Regions from separate parts of the Mesorhizobium sp. ArgA1 genome, predicted to be linked through region 1. Evidence: predicted binding sites of a transcription regulator. Region 1 holds the regulator's gene; the other holds the start of a gene.

Region 1 (15,423 bases):
CGGTGCGCGCCCGCGCCCGGGCGGTCGGCAACGAGCGCGGGCTCGACATCCTCGTTGCCGAGGACAATGAGGTGAACCAGATGGTGTTCACCCAGATCCTCGGTGAAACCGGCTATAGCTTCGAGATCGTCGGCAATGGCCGCAAGGCGCTCGACGCGTTTGGCCGCCTCAATCCGCGCATGATCCTGATGGACGTCTCGATGCCGGAGATGAACGGGCTCGAAGCCACCGCCGCGATTCGCCGGCTGGAGGAGGAGAGCGGCACGCATATCCCGATCGTCGGCGTCACCGCGCATGCCTTGAAGGGCGATCGCGAACGCTGCCTGGAAGCCGGCATGGATGACTATCTGCCCAAGCCGATCAGCCCGAAGGCGTTGCTCGAAAAGGTCGAACGCTGGGTCGGCATCGCGAGCGAAGCCCAACGAGACGCCGGCTAGCTGATATCGGCGCCGGGATTCGGCGGCGCCGCGACGTTCAGGGATATGGTGCGATCGCACCATATCAAAGCTTGCGCCCAGTCGGGAAAATGGCGGCAACGAAACCGCTCATTCAGTTACGGGCGGGAGCAAGCGACCGCCGACAAAGAAACAGCGTCGAAATCTACCCCAACGGACCTGTTTTTGGCGATGGCTCGGCCAAGATACGCTCTGGCCATGGGCAACGCGCTCCCGTCCGGTTTTTCTTTCTCGGCATCGCAGCCTGCGATCTGCCGGGACAAATGCCGGCGCAAAATCCCGCAAGCTTATGATTCCAGCGGCAAACTGCGGCTCTCGGGAAGAGGCCGGCCGGCTGCAGCCTTCGGTGCGTCCATCCGGCGTTACCGGGCTGACACGAAACTGTCATGCGACTGTAATAATCGAAGGCTATTGGCCTCAGCGGGCGCCGGCTGAAGAGGGCGCCGAGAGACCATATTCCGAACAGGAGCAGGCCACATGAAGAAATTCCTCGTTACGGCGTCGGCCGTGGCGCTTGCGCTCGCCGCATCGTCGGGTGTCGCCGCCGCGCGCGACCAGATCCAGGTCGCCGGTTCGTCGACCGTGCTACCCTACGCCAAGATCGTCGCCGAGCAGTTCGGCGAAACCTTCACCAACTTCAAGACCCCGGTGGTCGAGTCCGGCGGCAGCGGCGCCGGCATCAAGGAATTCTGCAAGGGCGTCGGCGAAGACACCATCGACATCGCCAACTCCTCGCGTCCGATCAAGAAGGACGAACTGAAGTCCTGCGCCGACGCCGGCGTCAAGGAAGTCCAGGAAGTCCGCATCGGCTATGACGGCATCGTCTTCGCCACCGACATCAAGGGCCCGGATTGGGCGCTGGTTCCGGCCGACATCTACAAGGCGCTCGCCGCCAAGCTGGTCGTTGACGGTAAGCTCGTCGACAATCCGAACACCAAGTGGAGCCAGGTCAACCCGAAGCTGCCCGACTGGGATATCGCCGCCTACATCCCAGGTGAAAAGCACGGCACCCGCGAAGTGTTCGAGACCAAGCTGCTCGACGCCGGCTGCGACAAGGACGCCCTGAAGGCCACCGGCATCGCCGACGACAAGGAAATCGGCAAGACCTGTATCGCCATCCGCAAGGACGGCAAGGCTGTCGACATCGACGGCGACTACACCGAGACGCTCGCCCGCATCGACTCCAACAAGACCGGCGTCGGCGTGTTCGGCCTCGCCTTCTACGAGAACAATGCCGACAAGCTGAAGGTCGCCACCGTGAAAGGCATCGTGCCTTCGACCGAGACGATCGCCGACGGCACCTACCCGGTGTCGCGCCCGCTGTTCTTCTACGTCAAGAAGGCGCATCTCGGCGTCGTCCCCGGCCTCAAGGAATATGTCGAGTTCTTCCTTGACGACCAGATGATCGGCCCGGAAAGCCCGCTCGCGCAGTACGGCCTGGTTTCGGCTCCCGACGCCGAGCGTCAGAGCCAGCGCGACGCCTTCGCCGCCGGAAAGACCATGTAATCGACTGACCGGATCGGGGCGCGGACCAAATCCGCGCCCTGATTTCGCCGCTTGCCGCAACGGCGGCGGCGATCTGAACTTTCCCAGGGGTGGGTGATGTCGTCCTTGCTCGTACTCGCCATAGTCGTTGTCATCGGCGTGGTCGCCTTCGTGATCGGCCGCCAGCGCGCCGCGGCGCACGATACCGGCAAGGTAAAGCCGCATTCGCGCGCCCACTATCACGGCTGGTGGGCCTTTCTGCTCGCCGTCCTGCCTGCCGTCCTGCTGCTCGCCGTCTGGGACATCGGCTCGTCCTTTTATCTTGACCGGCACATCCACGCCGCCCTGCCCGAGCGCACTGTCGACTCCAAGGTCGCCAGCGAAGCGCTCGACGTCAGCTTGGTGAAGAGCCTCGCCAAGGGCCTGCGCCGGCTCGATGCCGCCACGCCGCTTCCCGCCACCTTCACTGAATTGCAGCCGCTGCTCATCGCCAAGGGCGTGGCGCTGGCCAGCGATACGCAGGATTACATGATCCCGATCGCCGCCGATGCGAACACGGTCCAGGACAGGCTCGGCCTGTTCGGCGCCGTCGTCACCTTGGCCTTGTCTGTCGCAGGCGCCTTCTATGCGCTGCGGCAGATCGCGCCGCGCGCCAGGGCGCGCAACAATGTCGAGAGGCTGATGCTGTGGGGGCTGCTCGCGGCGTCGACCATCGCCATCCTGACCACGGTCGGCATCGTGCTGTCGATGCTGTTCCAGACCATCACCTTCTTCGAAAGCGTGTCGCCGATGAGCTTCTTCTTCGGCACCGTGTGGGATCCGCGTTTCGCCGCCGCCGGCTCCGGCGGCAGCCAGGGCCAGTTCGGCCTGATCCCGCTGCTCGCCGGCACGCTCTACATCGCCGCCGTCGCCCTGGTGGTGGCCGTGCCGGTCGGGCTGATGTCGGCGGTCTACATGTCCGAATATGCCTCGCGCAGCGTACGTTCGGTGGTCAAGCCGGCGCTGGAACTGCTGGCCGGCATCCCGACCATCGTCTACGGCATCTTCGCCGTGGTCACGCTCGGACCGTTCCTGCGCGACCTGTCGGCGGCACTCACCGGCGGTTCGCCCTTCATCCAGGGCCAGAGCATCTTCACCGCCGGCCTGGTGATGGGCGTGATGCTGATCCCGGTCGTGTCCTCGCTGTCCGACGACATCATCACCGCGGTGCCGCGCGCCATGCGTGACGGCTCGCTCGGCCTCGGCGCGACGCGCTCCGAGACGATCAAGCGGGTGATCCTGCCGGCCGCACTTCCCGGCATCGTCGGCGCCATCCTGTTGACGGCGTCGCGCGCCATCGGCGAGACGATGATTGTCGTGCTGGCGGCCGGCGTTGCCGCCAATCTCACCGCCAATCCATTCGAGGCGATGACGACCATCACCGTCAAGATCGTCAACCAGCTGACCGGCGACCTCGAGTTCAACTCGCCGCAGACGCTGGTCGCCTTCGCGCTCGGCCTGACGCTGTTCGCGTTGACGCTGGTGATGAACATCGTCGCCCTCTACATCGTGCGCAAGTACCGGGAGCAGTACGAATGACCGACATTCCCCTGGACACGATGGCGGGTGCGGTTGCGCGTCCGCGCCGCGACATCGGGCTGAAGGCGCGCTATGCCGCCGAACGCCGGTTCCGCATCTACGGTATGATTGCGATCTCGGTCGGCCTGGCCTTCCTGGCCATCATGCTGATCACCATCGTCTCGAAAGGCTACACGGCCTTCTGGCAGACGACGGTGACGCTGCCGATCACTTTTGACGAGAAGGTCATTGACCCGTCGAACAAGCGCGCCACCGATCCGAGCGTGCTGATCAAGGCGAACTATCCCAAGCTTGCCGACAGCGCGCTGGTCGCCAAGCTCGGCATCGATCCGGCCAACAAGCCGATGATGCTGAAGCTCAAGGGCTTCCTGTCGGAAGGCGCCCGCGTCCAGCTGCGCGACATCGTCATGGCCGATCCGTCAGTGATCGGCACGACGCGCGACGTCAATATACTGGCGGCGGCCAATCTCGACTCGGCCTTCAAGGGCCAGATCGATCTCGGCGTCGAGGAGGCGCGCCGCAAGGTCTCCGACCAGCAGATCGAGTGGATGAACAAGCTCAAGACCGACGGCGCGATGGCCGAACATTTCAACACCGGCCTTTTCACCTATGGCGCCTCCAGCCGGCCTGAGACGTCGGGCATGGGCGTGGCCATCATCGGCTCGTTCTACATGATGGTGATCGTGCTTCTCCTGGCGCTGCCGATCGGCGTCGCCGCATCGATCTATCTCGAGGAATTTGCCAAGAAGAACCGCTTTACCGACCTGATCGAAGTCAACATCAACAATCTGGCGGCGGTGCCATCGATCGTCTTCGGCCTGCTTGGCCTCGCGGTGTTCATCAACTTCCTCGGCATGCCGCGCTCGGCCGCCTTCGTCGGCGGCCTGGTGCTCACCCTGATGACGCTGCCGACCATCATCATCGCGACGCGCGCCGCCCTTGCAGCGGTGCCGCCGTCGATCCGCTCGGCAGCGCTTGGCCTTGGCGCCTCGAAGATGCAGATGGTGTTCCAGCACATACTGCCGCTTGCCGCCCCCGGCATCCTGACCGGCACCATCATCGGCCTGGCGCGTGCGCTCGGCGAAACAGCGCCGCTGCTTCTGATCGGCATGGTCGCCTTCGTCGCCGACTATCCGAAGACGCCTTTCGATCCGGCGACCGCGCTGCCGGTGCAGATCTACATGTGGGCAAACGAGGCCGAACGCGCCTTTGTCGAGCGCATGTCCGGCGCCATCATCATCCTGCTCGTCTTCCTCATGGCCATGAACATCACCGCGATCGTGCTTCGGCGCCGGTTCGAGCGGCGCTGGTAGAAAAAAGGCAATTTGGTATGAACATCATGACCGAACAGTCCCTTGAAAACGCAGTGGGCGACAAAATGAACGCCAAGTCGAACGAAGTCATCAAGATGCGCGGCGACAAGGTCGGCGTGTTCTACGGCGAGAAGCAGGCGCTGTTCGACGTCAACCTCGACGTCCGACAGAACCAGGTGACGGCGCTGATCGGCCCGTCCGGCTGCGGCAAGTCGACCTTCCTGCGCTGCCTCAACCGCATGAACGACACCATCGATTCGGCGCGGGTGACCGGCAAGATCACGCTGGACGAAGACGACATCTACGACAAGAGCATCGACGTCGTCGAACTGCGCGCCCGTGTCGGCATGGTGTTCCAGAAGCCCAATCCGTTCCCGAAGTCGATCTACGAAAACGTCGCCTACGGTCCGCGCATCCATGGGCTGGCCAAGCGCAAGTCCGACATGGACCAGATCGTCGAATCCAGCCTGAAGAAGGCGGCGATCTGGAACGAGGTCAAGGACCGCCTGCAGGAGCCCGGCACCGGCCTGTCCGGCGGTCAGCAGCAGCGTCTGTGCATCGCGCGCGCCATCGCCGTGTCGCCGGAAGTGATCCTGATGGACGAGCCCTGCTCGGCGCTCGACCCGATCGCCACCGCCCGCGTCGAGGAGTTGATCGACGAACTGCGCCAGAACTACACGATCGTCATCGTCACGCACTCGATGCAGCAGGCGGCGCGCGTGTCGCAGCGCACGGCGATGTTCCATCTCGGCTACCTGGTCGAGGAGGGCGCCACCGACAAGATGTTCACCAACCCCGACGACAAGCGCACCCAGGACTACATTACCGGCCGCTTCGGCTGAGCCGTCCAGCGGTTGAATTTTCAGGCACGAGGACCAGGATCATGGGTGAACATACCGTCGCATCCTTCGATGAAGAACTGGGGCAGATCAGCAAGCTGATCCGCGACATGGGCGATCTGGCCGGCTCGATGGTGAGCGGCTCGACCAAGGCGCTGCTCACTTCGGACAATGCGCTGGCGCAGCGCGTCGTTTCCGACGACGCCATCATGGACGCGCGCCAGCGCGAACTCGACGACCGCGCCATCACGCTGATCGCCAAACGCCAGCCGATGGCCAACGATCTGCGCGCCGTGGTCGGCTCGATCCGCATGGCCGGAGACCTCGAACGCATCGGCGATCTCGCCAAGAACATCGCCAAGCGTGTCGGCACCGTCGGCTTGAGCGTCACGCCGCGCGACCTGTCGCATTCCATCGATGCGATGGCGCAGCTGGTGCTGATCCAGGTGCAGGGGGTTGTCGAGGAATATGCTGCGGCAGACGCGGCAGCGCTGGCGAAGCTCAGGAATGACGACGAGCGCATCGACGTCAAATACACCTCGGTGTTCCGCGAGCTTTTGACCTACATGATGGAAGACCCACGCAACATCACGGCCTGCACGCATCTCCTGTTCTGCGCCAAGAACCTGGAGCGCATCGGCGATCATGTCACCAACATTGCCGAAAATGCGTATTATGTGCTGACCGGCCAGCAATTGCCCGCCAATCGCCCGAAGCAGGACGAAACGGCGATGGCCACATCGCCCTGATAAAGGTGAACTGCTGATGATTGCGCCACGCATCATGGTCGTGGAGGATGAGGAGCCGCTGGGCGTGCTGCTCCGCTACAACCTCGAATCCGAAGGCTACCAGGTCGAGGTGGTGACACGCGGCGACGAGGCCGAAATCCGGCTGCAGGAAAACGTGCCGGATCTCTTGGTGCTCGACTGGATGGTGCCGGCGGTGTCGGGCATCGAGCTCTGCCGCCGGCTCAGGATGCGGCCAGAGACCGAGCGGCTGCCGATCATCATGCTGACCGCGCGCGGCGAAGAGAGCGACCGCGTGCGCGGCCTGTCCACCGGCGCCGACGACTATCTGGTCAAGCCGTTCTCGACGCCGGAGTTCATGGCGCGGGTGAAGGCGCTGCTGCGCCGCGCCAAGCCCGAAGTTCTGTCCAGCGTGCTCAAGGTCGGCGACATCGTGCTCGACCGCGAGTCGCACCGCGTCTACCGCAAGAAGAGCGAGATACGGCTGGGGCCGACCGAGTTCCGGCTGCTCGAATTCATGATGCGCCACCCCGGCCGGGTGTTCTCGCGCAGCCAGTTGCTCGACAATGTCTGGGGCGAGACGATCTATATCGACGAGCGCACGGTCGACGTGCATGTCGGGCGCCTGCGCAAAGCTGTCAACAATGGCCGCATGCCGGATGTGATCCGCACCATCCGTGGCGCGGGGTATGCGATCAGGGAAGACTGATCAGGCAACGCTCTTTCCAGCGCCCGCTCGCGCCTGCACGCCCGGCGCGAAAATCTCCTGGTCGACAAAGGTCAGCGCGCGCATGGCGCAGCCTTCGCGGATCAGCGGCAATTCGTTCGGCTCGGTGTCGAAAGAGATCGATTTCGAGTGCTGGCCGCCGGCGGTCTGGGCGATCGCCCCGCGCAGCGCCGGCTCGATCAGGTCGAAGGCGGCGGCGCTGACGCCGACCATCGCGACCGGTGCCGGATCGATCAGCGCGAACAGGCTGCCGAGGCCGAAGCCGAGCGCCTCGCCGGCCTTGCGGTAGGCTTCGCGCTCGGGGCCATCGGTCTCGCGGGCACGTGCAGCCAACGCCCGCATGTCGGCGTCGCCGACATCGACCGGTTCGGCATCCTCGCTCATCATTTTGGCGCTGCGCCAGATGGCGTAGTTGCCGGCATAAGCCTCGACGCAGCCGCGCCGCCCGCAGCGGCACAGCGCGCCGCCGGGCCGATGGATCATGTGGCCGAACTCGCCGCCCGACGAATGGGTGCCGGTGAACAGCTCGCCCTTCAGCACCAGCCCCATGCCGATGCCGTGCGAGAGCAGGATGGCGATGAAATCATCGCGATAGCGCTCAGGCTGGCGCCATTGCAGCGCCACCGCCATCATGTTGCAATCATTTTCCATGGTGGCCTGTATGCCGAATTCCGCTTCCAGTATGTCGGCGAATGCAATGTCTGTCAGCGGCGTGATCGGCGACCACAGCATGGCGCGCGCCTGCGAATCGGTGATGCCCTGGATGCCCATGGCGATGCGGGCGATGCTCTGGACATCGAGGTCGGGGTCCTCGAGCCGCCGCCGCACGATTGCCGTGCATTCGCCGATCAGCTCGTCGCGCGGCATGGTCAACGTATCCAGCCGGCGCTGCTCCTCGGCGACCACCTGGCCGGCATAGTCGATGACAGTGACGGAAAGGAAATTAAGCGACAGCACCACGGTCATCACCGCCGCCGCTTCCGGATTGAGGCCCAGGCCGACTTGCGGCCGGCCGCGTTTCAGCGCGCCGGTCTCGCCTGGCTTGCTCTCGGCCAGGATGCCTTCCGCAATCAGGTCGGACGAGATTGCCGATATGGTCGAATGGCTGAGGCCAGTGGTCGCCGCGATCTCGGTGCGCGACGGCTGGCCGGCCCGGCGCACGGCCGAAATCACCATCGCACGGTTGCGACGGCGCAGATCGTCGTGGCGGATTCCAACCGACATCTTTTTTGTTTCCTCCCGGTCCTCCTCCCGCCTCATGATAGTGAGGGCGGTCGGTGACACCAGCAAATATTGGCAGAAGCAGGCCGCGCTGTCATTGTTTATTGCGAGTCCCGAAAAAATTCACTGAGGCCATCAGATTCCATCAGAATCGATGTTGACAGGGTCTCGCCGTTGGACCAGTATTTTTTCGAGGCTCGAAAAAATAGAGCCTCTGTGTGCCGGCCTTCGGGCCAGTTTTGTCGCGCCGCGCGCGGCGCAGGGAGGATTATCATGAACAGATTTGCAGCCGCCATGCTGGCGGGTGTCGCCATGTCGCTGACGCTGGTGTCGGTCGCGCAGGCGAAGGACAAGGTCATCGGCGTGTCGTGGTCGAACTTCCAGGAAGAGCGCTGGAAGACCGACGAAGCGGCGATGAAGGCGGCGATCGAGGCGGCCGGCGACAAGTACATTTCCGCCGACGCGCAGTCCAATCCCGGCAAGCAGTTGACCGACGTCGAAAGCCTGATCTCGCAGGGCGCCAACTCGCTGATCATCCTGGCGCAGGACGCCTCGGCCATCGGCCCGGCGGTGCAGAAGGCGCTGGATGAAGGCATCCCGGTCGTCGGCTATGATCGCCTGATCGAGAACAAGGACGTCTTCTACCTGACCTTCGACAACAAGGAAGTCGGCCGCATGCAGGCCCGCGAAGTGTTCAAGGCGAAGCCTGAAGGCAACTACGTCTTCATCAAGGGGTCGGGTTCCGACCCGAATGCCGATTTCCTGTTCTCGGGCTCGATGGAAGTGCTCAAGGAAGCCATCGATTCCGGCAAGGTCAAGAATGTCGGCGAGGCCTACACGGATGGCTGGCTGCCGGCCAACGCCCAGAAGAACATGGAACAGTTCCTGACCGCCAACGACAACAAGGTCGATGCCGTGGTCGCGGCCAATGACGGTACCGCCGGCGGCGTCGTCGCCGCGCTGACGGCGCAGGGCCTGGCCGGAACCGTCCCGGTCTCGGGCCAGGACGGCGACCATGCCGCGCTGAACCGCATCGCGCTCGGCACGCAGACCGTGTCGGTGTGGAAGGATGCGCGCGAACTCGGCAAGAACGCCGCCGAGATCGCCTCGCAGCTCGCCGACGGCAAGAAGACCGGCGACATTGCCGGAGCCAAGGACTTCACCACGCCTGGCGGCAACACCGTCAAGTCGCTGTTCCTGACCCCGGTTGCCATCACCAAGGACAACCTCAACGTCGTCATCGACGCCGGCTGGATCAAGAAGGACGAAGTCTGCGCGGGTGTCGCCGCCGGCAGCGTCGCTGCCTGCAACTGATCTGCCGACTTCAAGTAGAGTAACGCCGCGGCTGACAGGCCGCGGCGTTTTTTCAAGGCAATTTGTGTTTCCGCCGCGGGCGGCTAACTTCTAGGCTGTGGTCCGGCATCCGCGTCAGACGGCAAGCCGCTGGGAGGACATCATGACCGACACGACCTCGACTTCGCAGGCCGACACCGCGCGCGCGTCGGAACTCGGCGCGGTCGCGCGCTTCCTGAAGGCGACGGAGATCGACACCCGCATGCTCGGCATGGTCGGCGCGCTGGTGGTCATCTGGGTCGGCCTGCACATCCTGTCGGGCGGTCTTTTTCTGACACCGCGAAATCTGTGGAACCTGTCGGTCCAGACATCAGCGGTCGCCATCATGGCCTCCGGCATGGTGCTGGTCATCGTCATGCGCAACATCGATCTGTCGGTTGGATCGGCCGAAGGGGTGATCGGCATGGTCATGGGCTTCGCGCAGGTGCATTTCCTGGTGCGTTTTGTCGGGCTTGAGCTTGGCAATCCCTGGATCTGGGTGCTGGCGCTGGCGATCGGCCTGGCGCTCGGCCTTCTCATCGGCGCCTTCCAGGGTTTTATCATCGCCTATCTCGAAGTGCCGGCCTTCATCGTCACGCTCGGCGGCCTGCTGGTCTGGCGCGGTGCGGCCTGGTGGGTGACCAGCGGCCAGACCGTGGCCCCGCTCGATGCCACCTTCCAGCTGATGGGTGGCGGTCCCGCCGGATCGATCGGCGCGACCTGGAGCTGGGTCGTCGGCATCGTCGCCTGCCTTGCCGTGGTGTTCGCGCTGTTCAACGGGCGCCGACAGCGCAAGCGTTTCCGCTTTCCGCTGCGACCGATCTGGGCCGAGACGCTGATAGGCACTGTGACCTGCGCAGCCATCCTGGGCGCGGTGTGGGTTGCCAATTCCTATCCATGGCCGGTCGGTATCGTGAAGCGGTATGCGGAGGCCAACAACATCGCCATTCCCGAAGGCGGGCTGTTCATCGCCCATGGCATCGCCATTCCGGTGCTGATGGCTGTGATGGTGGGCATCGTCATGACCTTCATCACCAAACGCACGCGTTTCGGCCGCTATGTCTTTGCCATTGGCGGCAACCCGGAAGCCGCCAACCTCGCCGGCATCAACACACGCTGGGTCACCATGAAGGTGTTCATGATCATGGGCGTGCTGGCTACGATCGCCGCTGCCATCTCGTCGGCCAGGCTGAATTCCGCGACCAACGCACTGGGCACGCTGGACGAGTTGCTGGTCATCGCCGCCGCCGTCATCGGCGGCACGTCGCTGGCCGGCGGTTCGGGAACCGTGATCGGCGCCATGCTGGGCGCGCTTTTGATGCAGTCGCTGCAGTCCGGCATGGTGCTTCTCGGCGTCGACTCGCCGCTGCAGAGTATCGTCGTCGGCGCAGTGCTGGTGGTCGCGGTGTTTCTCGACACCGTCTACCGCAAGCGCGTTTAGGAGGAGAACGATCATGGAAAAGACTGCCTCCGCAAACACCGGCACAGCGCTGATCGACATGCGCAACATCTCGATCGCCTTCGGCGGCATCCGCGCCGTCGACGATGCATCCATCGATCTTTTCCCGGGCGAGGTCGTGGCGCTGCTCGGCCACAACGGCGCCGGCAAATCGACGCTGATCAAGATCCTGTCGGGCGCCTACAAGCGCGATGCCGGGCAGATCTTCGTCAACGGCCAGGAGGCTTCGATCTCCAACCCGCGCGACGCCAAGAAATACGGTATCGAGACCATCTACCAGACGCTGGCGCTGGCCGACAATGTCGACGCCGCCGCCAACCTCTTCCTCGGCCGTGAGCTGATGACCGGCTGGGGCACGCTCGACGATGTCGCCATGGAAGCCGAGGCGCGCAAGGTGATGGGCCGGCTCAACCCGCGTTTCCAGCGCTTCAAGGAGCCGGTGGTCAAGCTGTCGGGCGGCCAGCGCCAGTCGGTGGCGATCGCGCGCGCCATCCTGTTCAACGCCCGCATCCTGATCATGGATGAACCGACGGCGGCACTTGGGCCGCAGGAAACGGCGCAGGTCGGCGAGCTGGTCAAGCAGCTCAAATCCGACGGCATCGGCATCTTCCTGATCAGCCACGACATCCATGACGTGTTCGAGCTTGCCGACCGCGTCTGCGTGATGAAGAACGGCCAGGTCGTAGGCACCGCGCGCACCACCGATGTCACCCAGGACGAGGTGCTCGGCATGATCATCCTCGGCAAATGCCCGCCTGGCGCCATTCCCGGGCCGGGCGCGCTGAAGATCGCCGCCTGAGACATGCGCCATCTTCGGCTGTTCTGCGATGCGCGATCGATAAGCCGGCTAATATCTGGACCATGATGTGCCAGCTGTCACGATGGTTTGGCCTCGCCATTGTGTTGGCGCGGTGACATGCCATAAAGGTTCCAGATACATGGGCCGCAGCATCCTTTGAAGAAGTTTTTCCCGATCGTCGCCTTCATTGCCGTCGCGCTTATCAGCCTGACGATGGCGGGCTTCGCCTACTTCGCCACCCAGGAGGCGGCGCGGATCAAATTCGAGGCGACGGCCGACGATGCGCTCAACCGTATCGAAAGCCGCATCGACCTGCATCTTTCGCTGCTGCGCTCGACCCAGGCCCTGTTTGACGCTCGCAATGGCGAGATTTCGCGAAGTGAGTTCAAGGCCTTCTTCGGCGCGCTCGACCTCGACACCAATTTCGCCGGCATGCGCGGCATCGGTTATCTCAGGCTGGCCAAAGCCGGCGATGAAGCGGCGGTCGAGCGCGACATGTTGCGCGACCGCGGCGTGCCCCACACTGTCTATCCAGACACGGCGCAGTCCTGGCGCACGCCCGTCGTGCTGTTCGAGCCGCTCGATCCTGCCAACGAGTCGACCATCGGCTACGACATGTTCACCGAACCGGTGCGGCGCGAAGCGATCGAAAAGGCGATGGCCGATGACGCACAGCATGCAAGCGGTCTGGTTCAACTCGGCCAGGGCACCGGCGCGGCGCAGACCTTTACCGGCTTCCTGGTCTTCGTCAGGCTCAATGTCGAAACCGCGCCGGATGGCATCAACGCGTCCAGGTCGTCGACATCAGGCTTTCTCTACGCCGCTTTCCGCGCTCGCGACTTGTTCCAGACGGCGCTCAGCCGCACACCGCTGCTGCCGGTCAACACCGAGGTCTATGACGGCAAGGTCGACGCCGGCAATCTTCTGTTCCAGTCGGAAACGCCGCCGGTTGCGAGCTTTGGCGACAGGCTGTTGGTGACGCGCAAGATCATCGTCGCCGGCCGGCCGTGGACGGTGCTGTTTCGGCCGACCAGCGCTTTCTCGCAGCCGTCTTCGCGCGCCATTCCGGTGATGCTCGGCCTGTTCGGGCTGCTCCTGGCCGGCGCCATCGCACTGGTGGCCCGCTACCAGGAGCGCGCCTATGACGCCAAGTCGCTGTTGCACGAGACGACGGAAAAGAGCCTGCTCGAAAAGGATCTGATGCTGCAGGAGATGAAGCATCGGATCAAGAATTCTATCACGCGGGTGCTGGCGATCGCGCGCCAGACGGCAGCGCATGCCACCGACGTAAAGGAGTTCTCGTCCTCGTTCTCGGCCCGCCTGCAGGCAATGGCGGCTTCCCAGGACATGCTGACGCGCTCGCGCTGGCAGAAAGCCGACCTTGGCGACCTCTTGCGCATCGAGCTTGGCCAGGTGTTCGGCAAGGAGCTTCCCGACGGAATATTGTCAGGGCCTCAGGTGCTGCTCGACGAGACGACGACGCAGGCGCTTGGCCTTACCTTCCATGAACTGGCGACGAATGCGCTGAAATATGGCGAGGCCGGCAATTCGGTTGGCGCGCTGAAGGTCGACTGGTCGTTCCAGGGGCGTGGGCCCGACAGAATGCTGGTCCTGAATTGGCGCGAGGCCGGGCAGAAGCAACTCGAAGCGCCGGCCAAGACCGGCTTCGGCACCAAGCTGATCGATCTCAATGTCACGCGCGAATTACGCGGCACGATCAGCCGGAATTTTCGCGCCGACGGGCTTACGGTGGAAATCAGGATTCCGCCGCCTGATACAGGCAAACAAACGGAGACCGGCTGACCGGTCTCCGTCTCGATTGTTTGGCGCTTTTGAAGCGGATCAGCAGCGAGCGGTGTAGAGCCGGCCGCGATTGTCGCGATACTGGCAATAGCCATTGCGCAGGTTGCGCACCAGCAGACCGGAACCAGCACCAACGGCTGCGCCGATGAGCGCACCCTTGCCGCCGCCAACCAGGCCGCCGACGCCGGCGCCAACCAACGTTCCGACACCAACGTCCTGCTCGGTCGTGCTGCAGCCGCTGACGGCGACCACTGCAACCATGGCAATAATCAATTTCCGCATTGAGTCTCTCCTCACTTTCGTCCTCACTTTAGTAAGCTCCAGCCGCCATTTAGCATGAAATACCGGCTTTTGCCCGCTCGAACTTATTGTTGGTGAAGATAGTCTTTTTCGGGGCGCGTCCCATTCGACGCAACCACGACGTTTGAAATCTGTAAGGATGCGTCGAGCGAACCATCCGGGCGCACGTTCCAGACGATCTGGTCGTAGTCGTCCTCCAAGGCGGGATCGACGGCAAGACATTTGGCAACGACATGCTGGGCCTGACCCTGCACGTCACCCATGGCGAAAGGCCGCTCGGCAGTGCACGCCTCTGCGGTCTCGAACACGCTGACCGGCACCGGCAGTTCGCGGCATTCGGTCATGCTGTTCGAACAGCCAATTACCAAAAGCAAAGCGGCGATGTGTTCCACGACTAGAGATCCTCTCGCCACAAGAACGGTCGACAGCCGTCAAAGTTCCTGTGATGAAAGGTGGGGACGTTGATATTGGCTGGCCAGGAGCCAGACAAGCATCTCAGCTCAGCCTGATTGGGGAGCAGCGTGAACCCGAGCGACCCCGGCTCAGCCCAGTTGCGACGCCACGATCAGCACGATGGCGACGACGAACGCGACAGCGGCGAAGCGAAGCAAGGGATGCCAGGCGTGCGGCAAAGGCGATGTGGGGGCATCAGGATCCTGAAAGCCGCTCATCGAGACGCGGGCGGCCTGCTCCAGCCTGTTTATATCGGCAACGGTCAAGATCAATCCTCCCATAGGTGCGTGCAGGCTACGGCCGAAACGTCGGTTGAATCGGTCAAGATCCAGCAATCTCTGGGTACCACAGCATCGGACTTTATGGTGAACAGCCGGTTAAGGAATCCAGCGCTTTGGTTCTCTGGTTCGACGCAATTCCCAAGGAGAGCGCTGCGCGCTTTTCCCGGAAAAACCGCCCACTTTCCTGGAATTGCTTCAGGGCAAGTCCGGCCGCTCACTCGGTTTCGAAATTGCCGTGCGGTACGACAAGCCGGTACTCGAGACGGTCGCCGGTGATCTCCAATGTCGCCGTGCCGTTCAGCGATGCCGGCACGACACGTTCGAGGGCAACGCTACCGAAGCGTTTCTCAGTGCGCCTGTTATCATTGGCGACAATGGCCTCGACCCAGGTCAGCGACAAAGCCGGCTTGTCAGCAGCCTCAGTAATGCTGGACAGATTTGCGGTTACCTCGACAAAGCCATCCCGCCGCGCGAGGGCGCCGTAACTGAATGAATTGACGGCGAGCTCGTGCATGGCCAGGCCGATATGAAGCGCGGCGTTGGGATTGAGATATGGATTGACGCCATTGAAGCGCAGGCTCTGTGCGGGATCGGCGCCGTAGCGCACGACCTGGCCACGGACAAGCTCGCGT
Region 2 (15,423 bases), on a different contig from region 1:
ATCGAAGCGCATGCCCGCCAGGAAGCAGCGCTTGCGGCTTCGCCACGATGGCAAGCGTTTCGCCAAGCGGTCGATATGACTAGGCGGACCGAAACCTTGCGCCTCTCGCCGACGTCGCAATCGCTGCTGCGGTAATGATCGGCACGCAGCCAGCCGAAGTTCATACTGTGTGATAGGCTGATGGCTTGACTGCGGCGGCCGGCATGCGGTGCTGTGCCGGAGCTGGCGGCGTGACCAGCGGGATCGTTCGATGAGACTTGGCCTTCCATGAGACTTGGCCTTCGATGAGACTTGGCCTTCGATGAGACTTTCTGGCAAGCGGGCGCTGGTCACCGGCGGTTCGGACGGGATTGGTCTGGCGATCTCGGAGGCGTTTGCGCGCGAAGGCGCCGATGTCTTGATCGTCGGTCGCGATACCGGCAGGCTGGAGGCGGCGCGAAACGCGCTTGCCGCGACGGCCATCGGTGGCGCCACGATCGAAACGCTGTCGGCCGACCTCGCCACCAGCGCTGGTATTGATGCCGTCGTCGCGCATGTGCAGCAATCCGAACGGCCGCTCGACATCCTCGTCAACAATGCCGGCGTCGCCTATCTCGTGTCGTTCGAGACCGTCACCGAAGACCAGTTCCAGCAATCCTTCGCGCTCAATGTAACGGCGGCGTTCTTCCTTACCCAGCGGCTGCTGCCGCATTTCGGGGCGAGCACATCGGTCATCAACATCTCGTCCTACTTCGCCAACAAGATGATCCCGAACCGGCCGTCGAGCCTGTATTCCCTGTCCAAGGGCGCGCTGAATTCGCTGACCAAATCGTTGGCCTTCGAGCTCGGACCGCACGGCATCAGGGTCAATGCGATCGCGCCCGGCACGGTCGACACCGCCATGCGGCGCAAGTCGATCGAAAACCTGTCGGCGGCGGCGCAGGCGGAGCTCAAGACCTATGTCCAGCGCAGCTATCCGCTCGGCCGTATCGGCCAGACCAATGACCTTGCCGGCATCGCGGTCTACCTCGCCAGCGACGAGGCGGCCTGGACCAGCGGTGGCATTTTTGCCGTAGACGGCGGCTATACGGCCGGCTGATGTTCGGCTCTCCTCAACCCGCGACGCTTGACCAAAGCCCCAATCCGACGTCCGTCTGAAGATCGAGCAATGTTTGCGACATTCGTGGTGCCATGCCTGCGGCCATCTAACCGATTTGCATCCCTAACTGCCGCAATCTCCGCTTGAAGGCCATTGTGCAACGCGATACGCCGTTGCCGAATTCGATCGTCGGAGAGACCCGTGACCGCTGCCAAGACCAGAACCGAAACCGACACGTTCGGCCCCATCGAGGTTGCCGCCGACCGTTATTGGGGCGCGCAGGCGCAACGTTCCCTCGGCAATTTCAAGATTGGCTGGGAAAAGCAACCGGCCTCGATCGTGCGCGCGCTGGGCATCGTCAAGCGGGCGGCTTCGGAAGCCAATATGGAGCTGAAGCGGCTCGATCCCTCGGTCGGCAAAGCCATCATCGAGGCCGCGCAAGAGGTCATCGACGGCAAGCTCAACGACCATTTCCCGCTGGTGGTCTGGCAGACCGGCTCGGGCACGCAGTCCAACATGAACGCCAATGAGGTGATCTCCAACCGGGCGATCGAACTGCTCGGCGGCGTCATGGGCTCGAAGAAGCCGGTGCACCCCAACGACCACGTCAATATGAGCCAGTCGTCGAACGACACCTATCCGACGGCCATGCATATCGCCTGCGCCGAGCGTATCGTGCACGATTTGATCCCGGCGCTGCATCACTTGCACAAGGCGCTCGACGCCAAGGCCCGCGCCTTCAACCATATCATCAAGATCGGCCGCACCCACACGCAGGACGCGACTCCCCTCACGCTGGGTCAGGAATTTTCGGGCTACGCCGCGCAGGTGGCATCCTCGATCAAGCGCATCGAGATGACCCTGCCCGGCTTGCAGGAGTTGGCGCAGGGCGGCACCGCAGTCGGCACCGGTCTCAATGCGCCGGTCGGCTTTGCCGAAAAGGTGGCCGACCGCATCGCCGCCATCACCGGCATCGCCTTCGTGACCGCGCCGAACAAGTTCGAAGCACTTGCAGCCCACGATTCCATGGTGTTCTCGCATGGCGCGATCAACGCGGCCGCCGCAGCACTCTTCAAGATCGCCAACGACATCCGCTTCCTCGGATCCGGCCCGCGCTCGGGCCTCGGCGAACTGTCGCTGCCGGAAAACGAGCCGGGCTCCTCGATCATGCCGGGCAAGGTCAATCCGACCCAATGCGAGGCGATGACGCAGGTCTGCGTGCAGGTCTTCGGCAACAACGCCTCGCTGACCTTCGCCGGCAGCCAGGGCCATTTCGAGCTCAACGTCTACAACCCGCTGATGGCCTACAATTTCCTACAGTCGGTGCAGCTGCTCGCTGACGCCTCGATCTCCTTCACCGACAATTGCGTCGTCGGCATCGAGGCGCGGGAGGACAACATCAAGGCGGCACTCGACCGCTCACTTATGCTGGTAACGGCGCTGGCGCCGACCATCGGCTACGACAATGCCGCCAAGATCGCGAAGACCGCGCACAAGAAAGGCACCACCTTGCGCGAGGAAGCGCTGGCGACCGGGCTGGTCAGCGAGGCCGATTACGACCGGCTGGTGCGGCCGGAGGACATGACCCATCCAGGATAAGCGATTCCGGGGAAGTGCGTAGCGCTTCCCCTTGAGGAGCTGCGTCGCCAGATGCCAGAGATTTGGTGGCGGGAGAATTTGCTCCCACTTCGCCATTGCCCGACATGAATTTCGCGTCCGCAGCCCGATCACCAAAATGTGCGCACTGTGAACAATGTGTCGCCCGATAGACGGCTTTGGTGAACAGTCGGCTTACTCTACTTGATGGGTCATTCAACCCTATCTGGAGTACCGCCATGACCATCAGCTCTTCCACCGCAGGCGCCGGCACCGCGTCCAACAGCTCCACCACCATCCTGCTCGGCCGCGTCCTGCTCGCCGCCATCTTCCTGCTTTCCGGTTTCGGCAAGCTCACCGCGATCGCCGGCACCGCTGGTTACTTCGGCAGCCTCGGCCTGCCGCTGCCGACCGTGACGGCCATTGTCGTCGGCCTGATCGAACTCGTCGGCGGTCTCGCCATCCTCGTCGGCTTCCAGACGCGGATCGTCGCCTGGGTGCTGGCCATCTTCACCGTAGCCACCGGTCTAGTTGCCCATATGAACTGGGCCGATCAGATGCAGATGATCAACTTCCTCAAGAACCTCGCCATTACCGGCGGTTTCCTCGTGCTGGCCTCCTCGGGCGCCGGCGCCTATTCGATCGACGCCAAGCGCGGCTGAACCGTCTCGAAATAGCTGGAACAAGAAGGCGGCGCGGAATTTTCCGCGCCGCTTTTTCGTTATCTGTCTACCACGCATCCCGAATTACCTGCATTTCTGCTAGGATCGGGACGTACGGAGGAGGGACAGAGCCACCCGGCCCTGCCCTTCGGCATCGGAGGTACGGCATGCCCCGCGACGTATTGCTTCTGCTTTCCAGGCTGCTGCTCGCCGCCCTGTTCGTTCCTTCCGGCTACCATGCGCTTGCCGACATTGCCGGCACGACCGGCTACTTCTCAGGCCTCGGCCTGCCACTGCCGGCGCTGGCCGCCTGGGGCACGGGCTTGTTCGAACTGATCGCCGGCCTCTTGATCCTGGTCGGCTTTCAGACACCGCTGGTCGCGCTGCTGCTTGCCGCTTTCTGCATCGTCGCGGGTTCAATCGGCCATTACGGCCAGGGCGGCGACGATCCAATGCTCGCCTTCATGCACCAGCAGATGCTGATGAAGGATATAGCCATTGCCGGCGGCTTTCTGGCGTTGGCCATGGCTGGCGCCGGCGCCTGGTCGATCGACGGGCGAATTGCTGCTGGCCGCGCCTGAAGATTACTTCACCGACACGCTGGGTCCACCCTCGACCGCCAGCACCAGCCGGCGGTTGGTGATCCGCGCCAGTTGCGCCAGGCGTCCGGCCGGGCGCTCGCCGTAAAGGTCGGAAAGTGCTGCCGGCAGCACCAGCGCCAGCGCGCCGTTACCGCGGTTTTCCCATTTCAACCGCGGCATGACGCCAGGCATTGCGGCGGTCAGCAGGTAGACGACGCGCAGCATCGCCGCCAGGGTGCGGGCCCGCTCCAGATAGCGCGGCGTCGCCAGTCCGCGAATTTCCGGGGCTGCCTCGTTGAACACACCCTCGTGGCGGAACAGGCCGACCAGCGCCAGGAAGGCGCGACCGGGATGGTCTACGCCGATGAAGGAGGCGTGGGCGATGATGTTGAGCGACTGCTTGCCGCGATATTCCGGGTGCGCGCGCCAGCCGATATCGGCAAGCAGGCAGGCGGCATGGCGATAACGCGCCTCGTCCTCGGTCTCGTCGATGCCGAAAGCGGCAAAGGCCTTGCCCGTCCATTCGACAAGCTCATGGGCATGGGTGACCGAGCGCGAGCGCAGCTGGGCCAACTCTTCCGAAGCCGAGATCAGCGGATCGGCCTTCTGCTCGGCCGCACCCAGCAGCGAATAGAGAAAGCCCTCGCGCACGCCGAGCGCCGAGACGATGATCTTCGACGGTTGCATCGCCGCCATGATTTCCTGGAGCACGATGGCGCCATAGGGCAGCAACGAGCGGCGGTTCTTGGAGACGCCCTCGATCCCCCTGACCTTCTCGATCTCGGCTTTCGCGACCTGCTTGAGGAAGTTCGCCGCACTGTCGGCGCTGATTTCGTAGTGGTGCATGACACCGAGCGGATAGTTGCTCATTTCCATGTGCAGCCGGGCGAGATTTCGCCAGGTGCCGCCGACCGCATAGAAGGCCCTGCCCTGCCCGCCCTTCAAGAGCTTCGCCCGCGCCAGTTCCTCGCGCGTGATCTTTGCCGCCTGGGCAAGCGAGTTCTTCGCCATGTCCTGCAGGCGCAGGCCGCCGAGCGGCAGCGTGATGCCGTCGCCGATCGCCTCACCGTTGACGTCGATCAGTTCGAGGCTGCCGCCGCCAAGGTCGCCGGCAATGCCGTTGGCCGGGTGGAAGCCGGAAATGACGCCGAGCGCCGAATAGTGGGCTTCCTGGCGGCCGCTCAGCACCCGGATCTCGGTCTTGAGCACGTCTTCGGCGCGGTGAATGAAGTCGGGGCCGTTGACCGCCTCGCGAGCGGCGGCGGTGGCCAGCACATATATATGCTCGGCGCCGACTTGATCCGAAAGGGCGCGGAACCGCCGAAACTCCTCCATCGAGCGCGTTACCGCCTCGGGATCGAGCTTGCCGGTCGAAACGATGCCGCGGCCGAGGCCGGCCAGCATCTTTTCGTTGAACAGCGTGGTCGGCGAACGCGCCAGGCCTTCATAGATGACAAGGCGGATCGAGTTCGAGCCGATGTCGATGACGGACAGCGGTCGGCGATCCTGAAGCCGGCCCTGGGAAGTTGCAATCATCAGCCGGACGCTGCAGCGTTTTTCTTGCGGCGCTTGAACTGCGCGATGCGCTTGGGCGCATGCGACTTCAGCGCATCGCCCCGTCCGGACAGGCTAGGATTGGTCATGAAATATTCCTGCGCGTTGAACGGTTCCTCACCCTCCTCCAGCACCACGCGCCGGGAGGTTCCGTCAGCCAATACGTCGAAACTTTGCTGGTTGTCCATGATGTTGCCCAGCATGATCTGGCCAAGTATCTGTTCATGCACAGTTGGATTGGTGATCGGCACCATGGTCTCGACGCGGCGGTCGAGATTGCGCGGCATCAGGTCGGCCGAGGAGATGTAGACGATCGCCTCGTCTGAGGGCAGGCCATGGCCGTTGCCGAAGCAGTAGATGCGACTGTGTTCGAGGAAACGGCCGACGATCGACTTGACCCTGATGTTTTCCGACAGGCCCGGCACCTGCGGCCGCAGGCAGCAGATGCCGCGCACGACGAGGTCGACCTCGACGCCGGCGCGGCTGGCGTCATAGAGCGCGTCGATGATGTTGGGATCGACGAGCGCATTCATCTTCATCCAGATGCGCGCCGGCCGGCCAGCCAGGGCATAGGCGATCTCATCGGCAATGTGCTTCAGGATGCGGCTGCGCAGCGTAAACGGCGAGATCGCGATCCGCATCTCGTCGGTCGGCTCGGCATAACCGGTGATGAAGTTGAACAACTGGGCGACGTCGCGGGCAATCGTCGGATCGGTGGTGAAGAAGGACAGGTCGGTGTAGATGCGCGCGGTGACCGGATGATAGTTGCCGGTGCCCAGATGCACATAGTTGCGCAGCTTGCCGTCTTCCCGCCGCACCACCAGCGACATTTTCGCGTGCGTCTTCAGTTCGAGGAAGCCAAACACGACCTGAACGCCGGCGCGCTCGAGATCGCGCGCCCAGCGGATGTTGGCTTCCTCGTCGAAGCGCGCCTTGAGCTCAACCAGGGCGGTCACCGACTTGCCGGCCTCGGCGGCATCGACCAGCGCGCGCACGATCGGGCTGTCGTTGGAGGTGCGGTAGAGCGTCTGCTTGATCGCCACCACTTCCGGATCGGCCATCGCCTGGCGCAGGAACTGCACCACCACGTCGAAGGATTCGTAGGGGTGGTGGACGACGATGTCCTTCTCGCGGATGGCCGCGAAACAATCGCCGCCATGCTCGCGGATGCGCTCGGGAAAGCGCGGATTGTAGGGCCTGAACTTGAGGTCGTCGCGCGGCACGGCGACGATCTCGGAAATCTGGCTGAGCGCCAGCGGGCCGGTCAAAACGCTGATGCGGCTCGAAGAGACGCCAAGCTCGCCGGCAACGAAATCGCGCAACTCGCCGGGCATCAGCTTGTCGAATTCGATGCGGATGACCGAACCGCGGCGGCGGCGCTTCAGCGCCGTCTCGAACAGGCGCACAAGGTCCTCGGACTCCTCCTCGACCTCGATATCGCTGTCCCGGATGATGCGGAAGGTGCCGGAGCCCTTGACCTCATAGCCGGGGAACAGCTTGCCGATATAGAGGCCGACCGCCTCCTCGAGCGGAATGAAGCGAACGTGCTGCTTGCGGTCGGGCAGGCGGATGAAGCGCTTCAGCGCCACCGGCAGGCGCAGAAGCGCGCTCATCTCCTCGCCATTCTTGCGGTGACGCAATTGCAATGCCATCGAGAAGCCGAGATTGGGAATGAACGGGAAGGGATGCGCCGGGTCGATCGACAGCGGGGTCAGCACCGGGAATACCTGGTCCTGGAAATGGTCCTCCAGCCAGACCTTCTCATCCTTGGTCAGTGCATCGCGGGTGATGCTCTCAATACCTTCCTTGTTGAGCAGCAGCATCAGCGCCGACAGGCTGTTCTGCTGGTCCTCCTGCAGCCGCTCGACCTCGCGCAAAAGCTGTTCGAGTTGCTGCTCGGGCGTGCGCCCGTCGGGGCTCTTCAGCGCAATGCCTTCGCGCACCTGGCCGGCAAGACCAGCGACGCGGACCATGAAGAATTCATCGAGATTGGCGGCCGAGATCGACAGGAAACGGACACGCTCGAGCAGCGGGTGGTGCTCGTTCTGCGATTCCTCGAGAACGCGCCGGTTGAACTGCAGCCAGGAGAATTCGCGATTGACGAAACGGTCGGGGTTGCCGCCCTCCGGGCTCGCCACCTCGACATTGATGAATTCGCTCTGCACCGGCTTCAGTTCATTCATGGTTTCCTGCCTGCAACCGTTCCTTTGGGAGCACCGCATATGCCGAGATGGCCACGGACGCTCTAACATCAATTTGTGACGCGTGATCCGTCGCGGAATCGCTCGGCTTCCGGGGTCATGCGCTTAACCGGCTCAACTTATCCTCTGCCAGCCTTTTGCGACAGTTTCATTTCATCGATCTTGCAAACAGAGCTGTTATGATCCAGATGCAGACGAGACTGCGTTAAGGAGACGATGATGGCAGGCGGTTCCATTCCCCATTTCCAGAACGATGCCGGCCATCCGGCGATCGACATCGGTGTCAGGGAATTCATGTGCACCGGTGCCAACCCACCCTTCGATCATCCACACGTGTTTCTCGACATGGGCGACGACAATGAAAAGGTCTGCCCCTATTGCTCGACGCTCTACCGCCATTCGGCGAAGCTGAAGGCGACGGAAACCGAGCCGCCCGGCTGCCTCTATATCGACCAGGCCGCCTGATCTTCCGCGGCAAAGCGCGATGGAAGACGTCAGGTCCCGGCAGGTCATAATCGCCGGGGCCGGCGTCGCCGGGTTGACGGCAGCCCTCGCCTTCGCCGGACGCGGTTATCCGATAAAACTGTTGGAACAGGCGTCGCGGCTCGAAGCGGCCGGCGCCGGCATCCAGCTTTCGCCCAACGCAACAGGCATTCTTCGAAAACTCGGCGTGCTCGACCGGCTGCTGCCGACGGCGTTGCGGCCGGAAGCGGTGGTGCTGAAGGACGCGGCGACGCTGCGCGAACTGGCGCGGGTGCCACTTGGGCAAGCGGCCGAAGCGCGCTGGCAGGCGCCGTATCTTGTCGCCCACCGCGCCGATCTGCAGGCGGCACTGCTGGCGCAAGTCGCAGAACAGCCTGGGATTGAGCTCGTCACCGGCGCGCGGGTCACAGGTATCGCCGTCAACGCGCAAGATGTTGCGGTGACCGCCGAGGCGGATGGCCGCGCGATCGAGGCGCGCGGCCGGCTGCTGGTCGGCGCCGATGGCGTCTGGTCATCGGTTAGGGCGCAGCTTACGAGTAAGGAACCGGCTTTCGGCAAAAGCCGTTTCTCGGGCGAACTCGCTTGGCGAGCAACAGTTGCGGCCGAGGGTGCCGCCGGAGAAGCCTTTGCCACCATCGCCGCCACCGACTGCGTCACCACGTTCTTGCATCCCGGCTTCCACATGGTCGCCTATCCCGTCAGCGAAGGTCGCGCCTTCAATCTCGCAGCCTTCACCAAGGGCGAGCGTATTGCCGAAGGCTGGTCGGGCCGTGCCGACCCAGCTGTTCTCGACGGCGCCACGCGCGGCACAGCGCCGGGCCTGGCGAAGCTTGTGGCGCTGGCCGGCCCCTGGACGGCGTTTCCGATCCATACCGTCGAACAAACGCGGTGGACGAGCCCGCAAGGCATCGCCCTGATCGGCGACGCCGCGCATGCGATGACGCCGTTCGCGGCACAAGGTGCGGCCATGGCGATCGAAGATGCCGTGACGCTGGCTGACGTCATCGCCGATTTCCCTGCCGATCCGGCGAGGAGTCTTCAGATCTGGGAAAACCTGCGGCGGCCGCGGGTCGCCAAAGCCGCACGTCGCGGCGCCGTCAACCGCCTGGCCTGGCATGCCTGGGGCCCGGTGGCTGCCGCCCGCAACCTGTTCCTGTCCATGCGCTCGCCCGAAAAGCTCGCGGCCGATCTCGACTGGCTCTACGGCTGGGAGCCGCAGAAAATCATCCGGCGCTAGACGTCGCCGGGATGTCTATCGTTTTCAGCTAGTTATACAACCGCATCGACAGGCCGAGCGAGGCCGGTAGCGGGTTCCACCAGCCGGTGCGCAGGCCGGCGGTGCGCAGGCCCGCCGCTGTCCAGGTGTTGCAGCCGACCAGTGCGTTGAAATGGCCGTTCGCCTCGTAGAAGCGATCGAAGCTGGAATAGGCTGCATTCTCGATGACGACCGGACCGTTCGGCCCTTGCTGGAAACTCGCGTCGATGTAATCGAGCAGTGCCGCAAAACGCTTCTCATCAATGTCGAAGCCGGTGACATCTGGGTGCGGTTCGGCGATGGCGCCCGCGATATCTACATGCATGACCGAGGCATCCAGGGTCAGCGCTTTGAGCACTGGCACTGCTTTCAGCTCAGACCAGCTCGGCGTCTCCAGATAGAAGGCGCGGCCACCCCAGCCAAAGACGATGTAGCGCACCTCGGGAGCGTCCGCCGGGATGCCGGCATCGACCAGAAAACGAAAACGCTGGCGCACGGCATCATCGACGGGAATGGCGATGTCGGTGTGGATCGGGTTCTTCAGCACCAGAATGTGGCGCGTGCCCTCACCCGCAGCCGCCGCCGGCCAGAGCGGGCGCGGCACCAAAGTGCCGAGTGTTGCGGCGAGCACGACCGCGACAACCAGCATGGCCAGGAAACGCAGGGCTTTTCTCATGCGGTGGCGGCTTTGCGGTGTCCCGACGTCATCGTCCGGCGCCAGATAGCAAAAAAGCCCGGCCGCATTGCGGCCGGGCTCTTCTGGTTTGGATGAAAATGCTCAGTGCAGGATCTGTGACAAGAAGAGCTTCGTGCGCTCATGGCGCGGATGGTCGAAGAACTCGGCCGGCGTGTTCTGTTCGACGATCTGGCCCTGATCCATGAAGATCACCCGGTTGGCGACCTTGCGGGCAAAGCCCATCTCGTGGGTGACGCACAGCATGGTCATGCCTTCCTCGGCAAGGCCCACCATCGTCTCCAGCACTTCCTTGATCATTTCGGGATCAAGCGCCGAGGTCGGCTCGTCGAACAGCATGATGCGCGGGTTCATGCACAGCGAACGCGCGATCGCCACGCGCTGCTGCTGGCCGCCCGACAGCTGGCCCGGATATTTGTTGGCCTGCTCCGGGATTTTCACGCGCTTGAGGAAATGCATGGCGATTTCCTCGGCCTGCTTCTTCGGCGTCTTGCGCACCCAGATCGGCGCCAGCGTGCAGTTCTCCAGGATGGTCAGGTGCGGGAACAGGTTGAAGTGCTGGAACACCATGCCGACCTCGCGGCGCACCTCGTCGATCTTTTTGAGATCGTTGGTCAGTTCCTTGCCGTCGACGATGATCTTTCCCTTCTGGTGTTCCTCCAGCCGGTTGATGCAGCGGATCATGGTCGACTTGCCGGAGCCAGAAGGACCGCAGATGACGATGCGCTCGCCACGCATCACCTTCAGGTTGATGTCCTTCAGCACATGGAACTCGCCATACCATTTGTGCATGCCGATGATGTCGATGGCGACATCGGTAGCCGAGATGTGCATCTTCTTGGCGTCGACCTTGATCTCTTCGGCGCTGACGGCGTTTTCTATGGCCATGGCAGGTTCCCCTTTTTGTTCTTAGCGTTTGTGGCCGGTGTCGAGCCGGCGTTCCGTGTACATCGAATAGCGCGACATGCCGAAGCAGAACAGCCAGAAGACGAAGGCTGCGAAGATGAGGCCAGATCTCGCGGTCTGCGGCGTCGCCCAATTGGCGTCCGCGAAGTTCTGCTTGACGACGCCAAGCAGGTCGAACATCGAGATGATGATCACCAGGCTGGTGTCCTTGAACATGCCTATGAAGGTGTTGACGATGCCGGGAATGACCAGCTTCAGCGCTTGCGGCAGTACGATCAGCGTCATCTTCTGCCAGTAGCCGAGGCCAAGTGAATCCGCGCCCTCGTACTGACCCTTGGGGATCGCCTGCAGACCACCGCGTATCACTTCGGCCATGTAGGCAGCGGCAAACAACGACACACCGATCAACGCCCGGAGGTATTTGTCGAAGGAAACGCCCGCAGGCAGGAACAGCGGCAGCATGACGCTGGCGAAGAATAGAACTGTGATCAGCGGGATGCCGCGAACGAACTCGATGAAGATCACGCACAGCGTCTTGACGATCGGCATCTTGGAGCGTCGGCCGAGCGCCAGCACGATCCCCATCGGCAGCGACACGGCAATACCGACAAAGGACAGGCTGAGCGTCACCAGCAACCCACCCCACAGCTGCGTCTCGACATGGGGCAGGCCAAACATACCGCCAACCAGCAGCACGAAGGCGACGATCGGCAGCACCAGGAACAGAAGAATGGCGTTCAATCCCTTGCGCGGCACGCGTGGGATCAGCAGCGGCACCAGCAGCGCCACGAACAGGATGGCGACCAGGATCGGCCGCCAGCGTTCTTCGATCGGATAACGGCCAAGCATCAACTGACCGAACTTGGCGTTGACGAAGGCCCAGCAGGCGCCGGACCAGCCGTCCGGCTGGATGCCGCCTTGCGCTGCCGTGGCACATACCGTGCGATCCGGCCCCACCCATTGGGCGTTGATGAAGGCCCAATTGATGATGGGCGGCACGATCATCACCACCAGCGCAATTGCCAGTACAGTCAGGATAACGTCGCCCACCGAACCGACCAGGTTCTTGCGAACCCAGGCCAAAGGCCCCCGCACTCCGGCCGGCGCCTGTTGCGCCAGTGCCATTTCGGTGCGTACCCAGGAGGTATCATGTTCCTGCATGGCCTTACCTCTCCACCAGCGCCATCCTGGCGTTGACCACATTCATGACTGCCGAGGTCACCAGGCTGATTATGAGGTAGACGACCATCATGATCAGCACGCCCTCGACCGCCTGGCCGGTCTGGTTCAGCACAGTGCCGGCGATTGCCGTCAGGTCCGGGTAGCCGATGGCAATGGCCAGTGACGAGTTCTTGGTCAGGTTGAGATACTGACTGGTCAGCGGCGGGATGACGATGCGCATGGCCTGAGGAACGACGACAAGCCGCAGGATCGATCCCGGCCGCAGCCCAAGCGCGCCAGCGGCCTCGGTCTGGCCCTTGCTGACGCCGAGGATGCCGGCGCGCACGATCTCGGCAATGAAGGAAGCCGTGTAGAATGACAGCGCCAGATAGAGCGACAGGAACTCGGGTCCGATCTGGAAGCCGCCGGTCAGGTTGAAGGTCGATTGTTTGGGAAAATCGAAGCTCAGCGGAAAGCCGCTCAGTGCGTAGGCCAGCAATGGCAGGCCGACGATCAGCGCCAGCGAAGTCCACAACACCGGGAATTGCTGGCCGGTCGCCATTTGCCGCTGGCGCGCCGTGCGGGCTACGAACCACGCCATGGCGATGCCGACAAGCAAAGCGACGAAGATCAGCCAGGAACCTTCGCCCCAGATCGCCCGTGGAAAATAGAAACCGCGCTGGTTGAGGAAAGAGCCGAACGGCAAATTGAAACTGTCGCGAGGCGCCGGCAGCACCGCCAGCACGCCCGAATACCAGAAGAAAATCACCAGCAGCGGCGGGATATTGCGGAACACCTCAACATAAACGGTGCAGATCTTGCGAATCAGCCAGTTTCGCGACAAGCGGCCGATACCGACGACAAAGCCGATGATGGTCGCGGTGACGATGCCGGCAACGGCGACGATGATGGTGTTGATCAGCCCGACAATGATGGCATCGCCATAGGTCGAGTCCGAGGTATAAGCGATTGGCCTGACTGGGATGTCGAACCCGGCGCGGTTTTTCAGGAAGCTGAACCCGGAAGCGATATGCAGGCGCTGCAGATTCTCGATAACGTTGTGGACGATCCACCAGACGCCCGCCACCAGCAAGATGACAACCACCGCCTGGAAAAAAATCCCGCGGACTTTTGGATCGTTGATGAAGGAACCTCGGCTCGGCTCCTCGCGAAGAACTTCCTGCGACGCCATTGGACCATCCCTGGAAAGAGAAACCGGAAGGCAGACGATCTGCCTTCCGGATCACATTTCGATCAGCGGATCGGTGGAGCGTATTGCAGGCCGCCCTTGGTCCACAGCGCATTGATGCCGCGCGCGATCTTCAGCGGGCTGCCGGTGCCGACATTGCGCTCGAACATCTCGCCATAATTGCCCACGGCCTTGACGATGTTGACGACCCAGTCATTGCTCACGCCGAGGTCGGTGCCGATCTTGGTTTCGGCTTCCTGACCGAGCACGCGCTTGATCTCCGGATTATCCGAGGTCTTCAGTTCCTCGACATTGGCCTGGGTGATGCCCAGTTCCTCCGCCTGCAACAGCGCGAAGTAGGTCCACTTGACGATGTGGTACCACTGGTCGTCACCCTGGCGCACTGCCGGACCGAGCGGCTCCTTGGAGATGATCTCGGGCAGCACGACATGATCGGCTGGCGCACTGAGCGTCAGGCGGATGCCGTAGAGACCCGACTGGTCGGTGGTGTAGACGTCGCAGCGGCCGGCGTCATAGGCGGCGTTGACCTCTTCCAGCTTTTCGAAGACGACCGGATTGTACTCCATCTTGTTCGCCTTGAAGTAGTCGGCGAGGTTGAGCTCGGTCGTGGTGCCGCTCTGCACGCAGACCGCCGCGCCCGAAAGCTGCAGCGCCGAATTGACGCCCGGCAGCTTCTTGGCGTTGATCATGAAGCCCTGGCCGTCATAATAGGTGACGCCGATGAAGTTCAGGCCAAGCGCGGTATCGCGGTTGATGGTCCAGGTGGTGTTGCGCGACAGGATATCGATCTCGCCCGACTGCAAGGCGGTAAAGCGCTCCTTGGCGCTGAGCGGGGTGAACTTGACCTTGGTGCCGTCGCCGAAGACGGCAGCCGCGACAGCGCGGCAGAAATCAGCATCGATGCCTTTCCAGTCGCCCTTGTCGTCAGGCGCCGAGAAACCGGCCAGACCAGTCGAGACACCGCACTGGATGAAGCCCTTCGACTTGACGGTGTCGAGCGTTGTCGCCGACGCGGCCGACGCCATAAATCCGAGAGCGGCGACTCCAAGGATGCCAATTGCAATGTGTTTCATAACCCACAGACCCTTTTCTGTTTTTCAGGTAAACCCTGATCCTCAGGCAAATCCTGATCTTTTTCCCGTGTGAACCCGGCTCCCATCCGGTGCATTCCGGAACCCCGCGTCGTAACCGACGCCCGGCCCCTCCCATTCACGAACTGCATCGAAGGCGATTATTCCTGTGAGGTCAAGGGAAATGACCGATTCACGACAGCTTTGAAAACCAATTGCCGCGAATGCCTGAAATGCGCACAAGAGCACCAGGAAATCGGCAACCCGTGCAAACAAATCAATCAAAGAAGCAGCCGCACAAGTCTATAGCTCGCGACAGACTCCGCCGTCACTATAGCGATGCTTTGTTGGAGGCGCGAACCGCGATGGATTGGCCCATGTAAACCCCACCGCTTGGCGGGTCCACGGCTGTTGCGCGGGCTTTGCCACCGCTTTATGGCTGATCTCCTGACATCCTTTGACAGGCGGCGAACCATGGCGACAGACGGCAGCGAACTGGGCACCAACACGCGGCTTGCCCATTCCGGCAACAACCCGCATGACTATTTCGGCTTCGTCAATCCACCGGTCGTGCATGCCTCGACCGTGCTTTACCCCAACGCGGCGACGATGGCGGCGCGCAGCCAGAAATACACCTACGGCACGCGCGGTACGCCGACCACCGACGCACTGGCGCATGCGATCGACGCGCTGGAAGGCTCGGCCGGCACCATAATCGTGCCGTCGGGCCTGGCGGCGGTGACGATCCCATTGCTGGCTTTCCTGTCGGCGGGCGATCACGTCCTGATCGTCGATTCGGTCTATCACCCGACGCGCAATTTCGCCGACACGATGCTGAAGCGGCTCGGCGTCGAGGTCGAGTATTACGACCCGCATGCCAGCGCCGGCATCGCCAAGCTGATCAAGCCCAACACCAAGGTCGTGCTCACGGAATCGCCGGCCTCAAACACCTTCGAGGTGCAGGATGTGCCG

Evidence for each region. The regulator PhoB, encoded in region 1, activates phosphate uptake and scavenging genes when phosphate is short. The targets are predictions, from matches to a motif close to TGTCATNNANCTGTCAT.
Region 2: a site for PhoB is predicted at 7,812-7,828, ahead of ACWGTI_RS20655 (RNA degradosome polyphosphate kinase). Genes of this name have one in related genera too.

Annotation. Positions count from the first base shown of each region.
Region 1 is NZ_JBSKBQ010000001.1:1,309,479-1,324,901, reverse strand. Features, by position in the region: gene ACWGTI_RS06475 (PAS domain-containing protein) at 1-437, shown strand, start outside; gene ACWGTI_RS06470 (substrate-binding domain-containing protein) at 933-1,961, shown strand; gene pstC (phosphate ABC transporter permease subunit PstC) at 2,058-3,518, shown strand; gene pstA (phosphate ABC transporter permease PstA) at 3,515-4,831, shown strand; gene pstB (phosphate ABC transporter ATP-binding protein PstB) at 4,849-5,673, shown strand; gene phoU (phosphate signaling complex protein PhoU) at 5,715-6,419, shown strand; gene phoB (phosphate regulon transcriptional regulator PhoB) at 6,436-7,125, shown strand; gene ACWGTI_RS06440 (ROK family protein) at 7,126-8,367, opposite strand; gene xylF (D-xylose ABC transporter substrate-binding protein) at 8,638-9,678, shown strand; gene ACWGTI_RS06430 (sugar ABC transporter permease) at 9,821-11,137, shown strand; gene ACWGTI_RS06425 (ATP-binding cassette domain-containing protein) at 11,151-11,954, shown strand; gene ACWGTI_RS06420 (CHASE domain-containing protein) at 12,111-13,757, shown strand; gene ACWGTI_RS06415 (YMGG-like glycine zipper-containing protein) at 13,797-14,039, opposite strand; gene ACWGTI_RS06410 (hypothetical protein) at 14,123-14,449, opposite strand; gene ACWGTI_RS06405 (hypothetical protein) at 14,600-14,776, opposite strand; gene ACWGTI_RS06400 (sensor histidine kinase) at 15,006-15,423, opposite strand, start outside.
Region 2 is NZ_JBSKBQ010000009.1:208,869-224,291, reverse strand. Features, by position in the region: gene ACWGTI_RS20685 (NIPSNAP family protein) at 1-135, shown strand, start outside; gene ACWGTI_RS20680 (SDR family NAD(P)-dependent oxidoreductase) at 302-1,078, shown strand; gene fumC (class II fumarate hydratase) at 1,280-2,677, shown strand; gene ACWGTI_RS20670 (DoxX family protein) at 2,914-3,336, shown strand; gene ACWGTI_RS20665 (DoxX family protein) at 3,504-3,917, shown strand; gene ppx (exopolyphosphatase) at 3,921-5,453, opposite strand; gene ACWGTI_RS20655 (RNA degradosome polyphosphate kinase) at 5,453-7,654, opposite strand; gene ACWGTI_RS20650 (zinc-finger domain-containing protein) at 7,892-8,137, shown strand; gene ACWGTI_RS20645 (FAD-dependent monooxygenase) at 8,157-9,392, shown strand; gene ACWGTI_RS20640 (TIGR02117 family protein) at 9,421-10,086, opposite strand; gene ACWGTI_RS20635 (amino acid ABC transporter ATP-binding protein) at 10,189-10,992, opposite strand; gene ACWGTI_RS20630 (amino acid ABC transporter permease) at 11,014-12,171, opposite strand; gene ACWGTI_RS20625 (amino acid ABC transporter permease) at 12,176-13,363, opposite strand; gene ACWGTI_RS20620 (amino acid ABC transporter substrate-binding protein) at 13,426-14,454, opposite strand; gene ACWGTI_RS20615 (cystathionine beta-lyase) at 14,926-15,423, shown strand, end outside.